Regions from separate parts of the Stenotrophomonas sp. YJH_SMC_4 genome, predicted to be linked through region 1. Evidence: predicted binding sites of a transcription regulator. Region 1 holds the regulator's gene; each other region holds the start of a gene.
The links. Region 1 encodes FliA, which starts transcription of late flagellar genes. Its sites were predicted from a motif close to TAAAGTTTNNCNNNCNNNGGCCGATAA; they were not measured.

Region 1 (2,264 bases):
CGAGTGCGTCCAGGGCTTCCTGCAGGCGCAGGGAGAGGGCGCTCTTGTCGACCGTGGTATCCATCAGGCGCTGGCCGCCAGGCGTTCGAAGATCTTGCCGAGCTTCTCTTCCAGCGTCTGCGCAGTGAACGGCTTGATGATGTAGCCGTTCACGCCGTTCTGGGCGGCTTCGATGATCTGTTCGCGCTTGGCTTCGGCGGTGACCATCAGCACTGGCAGGGTCTTCAGCTTGGCATCGGCACGGATCGCCTTCAGCAGCTCGATGCCGGTCATCACCGGCATGTTCCAGTCGGTGACCACGAAATCGAACGGCTGGCTCTGCAGCAGCGACAGCGCGGCATGCCCGTCCTCGGCTTCGGCGGTATTGGTGAAGCCCAGATCGCCCAGCAGGTTCTTGACGATCCGACGCATGGTCGAGAAGTCATCGACGATCAGGATGCGCATGTTCTTGTTCAAAGCAGAGTTCCTTTGTTGTTCATTCCGGGCGGCCGGGGGCAGCCGCCTCGGGCATGTTCATTCTTCCAGGCCGGCGTCCGCCGCCTCGAAAATCTTGAGCCGGCCACGCAGGCGCAGCACCGCCTGGCCGTGGATCTGGCAGACCCGCGACTCGCTCACGCCGAGCACCGCGCCGATCTCCTTCAGGTTCAGTTCCTGCTCGTAGTAGAGCGAGAGCACCAGCTGTTCGCGCTCGGGCAGGTGGCCGATGGCCTTGCCCAGCTCGCGGCCGAACTCACCACGCTCCAGTACCTGCTGCGGGGTCGGGCCGCCCTGGGCGACGGTGTCCAGCTCGCCCTGGTCCTCGATGCGCGACTCCAGGCTCAGCACCTGGCCACGGGCGGCGTCTTCCATCAACCGCAGGTATTCGGGCAGCGGCATCTCCATCGCTGCGGCCACTTCGGTGGCGCTGGCGGCGCGGCCGCTGCTCTGTTCCAGGCGGCGGATGGTGGCGGCGGCATCGCGTGCACGGCGGTGCACCGAGCGCGGCACCCAGTCGCCACGGCGGATCTCGTCGATCATCGAACCGCGGATGCGGATCGAGGCATAGGTCTCGAACGAGGCGCCCTGGTCGGCGTCGTAGCTGCGCGACGCTTCGATCAGGCCCATCATGCCGGCCTGGATCAGGTCGTCCACTTCAACGCTGGCCGGCAACCGCGCGGCCAGGTGGTGGGCGATGCGCCGCACCAGGTCCGAATGCTGGGCGATGACCTCGTTGGCCGCCGAGCGCTGGACTTCCCTGTACTGGGCTGCGCCTTTCATGCGGCCACCCCGCGCTGCTTGAGGATGCGCTCGAGGAAGAACTCGACGCCGCCACGCGGTTCGGTCGGCGCCTGCCAGCGTGCGGTGCGACGCGCGATCTCGGTGATCGCCAGCGCGGCCGGGCTGGACGGGTAGGCCTTCACCACCGGCTGCTGGCGCTGCACCGACAGGCGCAGCCAGTCGTCCTGCGGCACGCAGCCCAGGTAGTTCAGCGAGACATCGGCGAGGAACTTCTCGCACACGCGGGTCAGCTTTTCGTACAGCACGCGGCCCTCGTTGGGGTCGCGCACCATGTTGGCCACTACCTGGATGCGGTCCACGCCGCGTTCGCGCGACAGCACCTTGATCAGCGCGTAGGCGTCGGTGATCGAGGCCGGCTCGTCACAGACCACCACCACGGTGTCCTGCGCGGCCTGGCAGAAGGTCAGCACGCCGTCGGTGATGCCTGCGGCGGTGTCCACCACCATGATGTCCAGTTCGCGTTCCAGCTCGGAGAACACGTTGACCAGGCCGACGTGCTCGGCCGGGGCCAGCTCGGCCATGTGCCGGCGGCCGGACGCGGCCGGCACCACCAGCACGCCGTTCGGGCCTTCGACGATGACGTCGTCCAGCGAGCAGCGGCCGGCGACCAGGTCGGCCAGCGTGAAGGTCGGGTTCAGCCCCAGGATCACGTCGATGTTGGCCAGGCCCAGGTCGGCGTCCAGCAGCAGCGTGCGCTTGCCCATCCCGGCCAGTGCCACCGCCAGGTTGGCGGACACATTCGTCTTGCCCACGCCGCCCTTGCCGCCAGTGACGGCAATGGTGCGCACAGGGCCGAGCGGCTCGCTGCGGGTGGCCGACAGCGGGAAGGTCTTGGTCAGCTTGGCGTACTCACGCGACGGCATGGTTCAACTCCGGGTTGCAGGGCATATCGGCCGCGCGGCGCAAATCTTCAAGGCGAAGTACGAGATTGGCCGCACTGGCCCGGTGCAGGTCCTCCGGAACGTCCTGGCCATCGGTCACCCAGT
Region 2 (2,264 bases), on a different contig from region 1:
CGTGCCATCAACCGCTCGTAGTCCGGATGACCATCGTGACCGGCCACGCCGATGCTGGCGGTCAGCTCCAGCACCTGGCCATTGGCCAGCGCAACGGGCGATTGCGCGATCTGCCGGCGCAGGCTCTCGGCGATCACGGTCGCCTGTGATTCGCTGGCCGCCACCAGCACCACCACGAATTCTTCGCCGCCATAGCGGAACAGGTAGTCGCTGCCACGCGTGAGCTGGCCGAGCAGGCCGGCCACGTGCTGCAACGCACGGTCGCCGGCATCGTGGCCATGGCCGTCGTTGATTGCCTTGAAATGATCCAGGTCGAGCAGCAGCAGCGAGAACGGTGTGCGGTTGCGCGTGGCCAGCTCGATTTCCCGGCGCAGCACGGTGGGCAGGAAGCGACGGTTGAGCAGGTTGGTCAGCGCGTCGCTGCCGGCATCCAGTTCGCCGATGCGCTCGAACAGCAGCGTCATCAGGGTGCGGATGGCGGCCAGGTCCTCGCGGATGGCCGGCAGCACCGCCAGTCGCTGCGCCGGAGCATCGCCACTCGCGCGCTGCAGGTGGCCGTCAATGCGGGCCATCAACTGGCCCACCTGCTGCGTTTCGCTGCTTTCGCCGAAGCTGGGGATGCCCTTGTGGGTGAACCACAGGCCGAACTCCGAGGTGGCCAGGCTGGCGTTGTCGCTGGCCTGCACGTGGCCGGCGAGGGCGTAGAGCAGGGCGTTCTCCCAGTCCAGCAGCAATGCGCGCTGGCGCTCGCGTTCGGTACCGACGTTCTGTACCAGCGAGAACAGCCGGTAGGCGGCGTCGGCACGGGTGGAGCGCTCGCGCGCATGGGTGTAGGCCAGGGTCATGCCTTCCATGGCGATGTCCATGATCGCGCTGAGGCAGGCGATGGCGGCGAACGCGGTCGCGCTGTCGGGCGCGTCGTCGCGCAGGCGCACGAACAGCTCGTGCTTGAGCACGCGCGCACCGCGCGTCACCAGGTCGACCGGGATGCCGACCCGTGCGTGTACGTCGCCGATCACCCGCTGCGAGGCGACCGTGGTGGCGATGCCAGCGGTGTCGGTGGTCAGCAGCTGTACCAGCCAGCGCTGCATGGCCGGCTGCAGGCGCTGCTTGACCTGGTCGTGGGACAGGAAGCGGCGTGCGCGCCCGTCCTGCAGCAGCACTTCGTAAAAGCGCTGGGCCAGCGCGGGTGGGGCATCGGAGGCAGCGGCCTTGAGCAGCGCGGTGGCGGCAGGGCCGGCCTGTAGCAGGCATTGCTGCCAGGCCTCGGCCAGCGGCTGGCTGGCATCGTCCAGTTGGGGTGGTTCCACGTCGATCTCTGACTGCGTACGGCAAACCACGGGTATCGGCCGCGGCGGCATACGGTTGATGGCGGGGTAGCCCGCCAGTTTACGCGCGGTGCAGGCTTGCACGGTGCGCAAAGCACATCGACGCCGCTGCGGCAATGAGTGAACGCATTTGAGAATCACTCGCATTGATGGGAGAATGCGCGCACGGAGCGGGCTGCAGGTGCCTGCAGGACGGCTCCGCCTCCCCCCTCGTCGTTGCCTCAAGCCCTTTGCCAGAGGCCCCGCAGCCCTGCCAGAAGGTCCTGATCATGTCTCCTGCCGTTGTCCATTCACCGCGCCCGCTGGCGCTTGCCGTCGCCGCCCTGCTGGCGGGCAGCGCCTTGACCGCCCAGGCCGAAACCGACGCCACCGATATCGACACGGTGCACGTCACCGCCTCGCAGATCGCGCGCCAGGCACTGGGTACCTCGACCATCACCGCCGAGGATATCGCCCGGCGGCCGCCAGCCAACGACATCGCCGAGCTGTTGCGGACCATGCCGGGCGTCAACCTGACCGGCAACAGCGCCTCGGGCCAGTACGGCAACAACCGCCAGATCGACCTGCGTGGCATGGGCCCGGAAAACACCCTGATCCTGGTCGATGGCAAGCGCATCGGCGCACGCGATGCCGTGCGCATGGGGCGCAGCGGCGAGCGCAATACCCGCGGTGACACCAACTGGGTGCCGGCGGAAATGATCGAGCGCATCGAAGTGCTGCGCGGCCCGGCGGTGGCACGCTATGGCTCCGGTGCCTCCGGCGGCGTGGTCAACATCATCACCAAGCGCCCGACCGGCGACCTGACCGGTGCGGTGGACCTGTATGGGCTGGTGCCCGAACACAGCGCCGAAGGTGGCAGCGAACGCGTCGGCCTGCAGCTGAGTGGGCCGATGACCGACACCCTGTCGTTCCGCCTGTACGGCAATCTCAACAAGA
Region 3 (2,264 bases), on a different contig from region 1:
GTGGCGGCGCCGCACATATGTTCGATGATCCTGTGCTGCTGCCCGATGGCTATCAGATAAACGTTCCGGACCGGCAACCGATCAAACTGCGCACCGGTGGCAACTGCTAACGGACCGGTGTCGCGCCCCACGCGGCAGGCGGCAACGATCCACTCTCCATCGCGCGTCAACTGCTGGCTCCGCCGAAGTCGTCAGGATGAACGCACAGTTGCGCGGTCGTCCTATCGCAGATGTTCCGTTGCATGCCTAGAATCGAAGCATCCCGGTAGTTCCCGGGCGCTTCGAGTGAATGGACTCAATGAAGATTTTGTTGACCGGCAGTTCCGGGCGGATCGGGCGCGCGATCTTCGGCGCGCTGGCGGCTGCCCATGAAGTGGTGGGTCTGGACCGCAGTCCGTTTGCCACCACGCGCATCATTGCCGATGTCACCGATCATCAAGCCGTCGTGCGCGCGGTGCAGGGCGTCGACGCGGTCATCCATACCGCGGCCCTGCATGCGCCACACGTCGGCCTGGTACCGGACGCGGTGTTCCAGCAGATCAACGTGGACGCGACTGCGCACCTGCTGCAGGCGGCGCGAGAGGCAGGCGCGCGGCGGTTCGTGTTGACCAGTACCACCGCGCTGTACGGCCACGCGGTGGTGGCAGGGGGATGCCGCTGGATCGATGAGGATACCGAGCCGCTGCCGCGAACGATCTACCACCGCAGCAAGCTGCAGGCCGAGGCCCTGGCTGAAGCTGCCGCCGCACCGGACTTCGGGGTGCGCGTGCTGCGGATGGGGCGCTGCTTCCCGGAACCGCCGGAACGGATGGCGATGTTCCGGTTGCATCGTGGGATCGACGCCCGTGACGTGGCCAGTGCCCATGCCGCGCTGCTGCTGGATGAGGGGCCGGCCTTCGCCCGCTACATCGCCTGCGCCGCGACCCCGTTCCGGCGCGAGGATTGCCTGGAACTGGCCTCCCAGCCGCGCAATGTACTGGCCCGGCGCGTACCGCAGCTGCTGGCCGAGTTCGAGCGCCGCGGCTGGCCATTGCCGCTGAGCGTCGACCGCGTCTACGACAGCGCCCGCATCCGCAGGGAGCTGGGGTGGCAGCCGCGTTTCGGGCCGGACGCCGTGCTGCAGCAGTACGCCGCAGGCAGCATCGAGGTGTTGCCACGCGCGGAGTGGATCAAGGATCGGGTGGCCGAATAGGGGAAGCGGGGACGGATCCCTGTCCCGTCCCTGAGTGGATTCAGGAATGTGTAGGCCGGTCGCCTCAACCTCGTTGGCAGGCGGCCGCTAACCCGGTGCGCTTCCTGCGCCGGGCGGGTCCCGGCGGCCGGTGGCCTGCGCGACGGATCGCGCGCCTGCGCGGTGCCCTCCCGGTGCCGGTCGTCCTGAACTGCCTTGCGGACCCCTCCATGCCTTCTTCCCGTTCCGCCGCTGCCCGCCGCCCGGGCAGCATCGCCCACAAGCTGATGCTGGGCACCGCCGTCATCGCGCTGCTGTGCTTCGGCCTGACGGCGTTCCTGATCTATCGCCAGGCCAGTGCCAGCCTGATCGATGCCTCGCGCCAGACCATGACCAGCGAGGCCAACGCTGAAGCGCGCCAGGTCGCCGCCGATCTGGGCACGGCGTTTGCCAGCAACGATGCCATGGTCGAAGCCGTGCTCGCCCAGCGTGCGCGGGGTGACGTGCCCGATCGCGCCAGCCTGGCTGCCGTGCTGGGCGAGCAGCTGCGCACCCACCCGGAGTGGCTGGGCAAGAGCACCATGTGGGAGGCCGATGCCTTCGATGGCAAGGATGCCGAGTTCGCCAATACCGCGATGCACGATGCCAGCGGCCGCTACATGAGCTACTGGGCCTGGCATGACGGCAAGCCGCAGCAGTCGACCATGACCGACTACACCGAAGCCGCCGACGGCTCGGCCGACTGGTATGTGGTACCCAGCCGCGACAAGCTGCCCAAGGTCAGCGAGCCCTATGCCTACGACATCGCCGGCCAGCAGGTGCTGATGAGCACGTTGAGCTCGCCGATCGTCGAAAACGGTACCTTCCTCGGCGTGTTCACCGTCGACTTCTCGCTGGCGGCGCTGCAGAAGCACCTGGCGACGCTGACGCCGATGGGCGCAGGCCGCGTCGAGCTGCTTTCGCCCAACGGCGTGGTGCTGGCCTCGGCGAATGCCGCCGAGATCGGCAAGCCGCGCACCGACGCATTGACCCGCAGCATGCTGGCCGACATCGCCGCCGACCGCCGGTTCGAAGCCTTCACGCCCGATGCAGC

Region 2: AC5P9F_RS01485 (GGDEF domain-containing protein) is a predicted target of FliA. The motif match lies at 1,343-1,369, and genes of this name have one in related genera.
Region 3: AC5P9F_RS04335 (methyl-accepting chemotaxis protein) is a predicted target of FliA. The motif match lies at 1,257-1,283, and genes of this name have one in related genera.

The regions. Positions count from the first base shown of each region.
Region 1 is NZ_JCAFUR010000026.1:30,481-32,744, reverse strand. It holds gene AC5P9F_RS19370 (protein phosphatase CheZ) at 1-64, opposite strand, end outside; gene cheY (chemotaxis response regulator CheY) at 64-456, opposite strand; gene AC5P9F_RS19360 (RNA polymerase sigma factor FliA) at 514-1,257, opposite strand; gene AC5P9F_RS19355 (MinD/ParA family ATP-binding protein) at 1,254-2,141, opposite strand; gene flhF (flagellar biosynthesis GTPase FlhF) at 2,128-2,264, opposite strand, start outside.
Region 2 is NZ_JCAFUR010000001.1:301,578-303,841, reverse strand. It holds gene AC5P9F_RS01485 (GGDEF domain-containing protein) at 1-1,310, opposite strand, end outside; gene AC5P9F_RS01480 (TonB-dependent siderophore receptor) at 1,598-2,264, shown strand, end outside.
Region 3 is NZ_JCAFUR010000002.1:176,957-179,220, forward strand. It holds partial or broken gene AC5P9F_RS04325 (S41 family peptidase) at 1-200, shown strand, start outside; gene AC5P9F_RS04330 (NAD-dependent epimerase/dehydratase family protein) at 299-1,192, shown strand; gene AC5P9F_RS04335 (methyl-accepting chemotaxis protein) at 1,402-2,264, shown strand, end outside.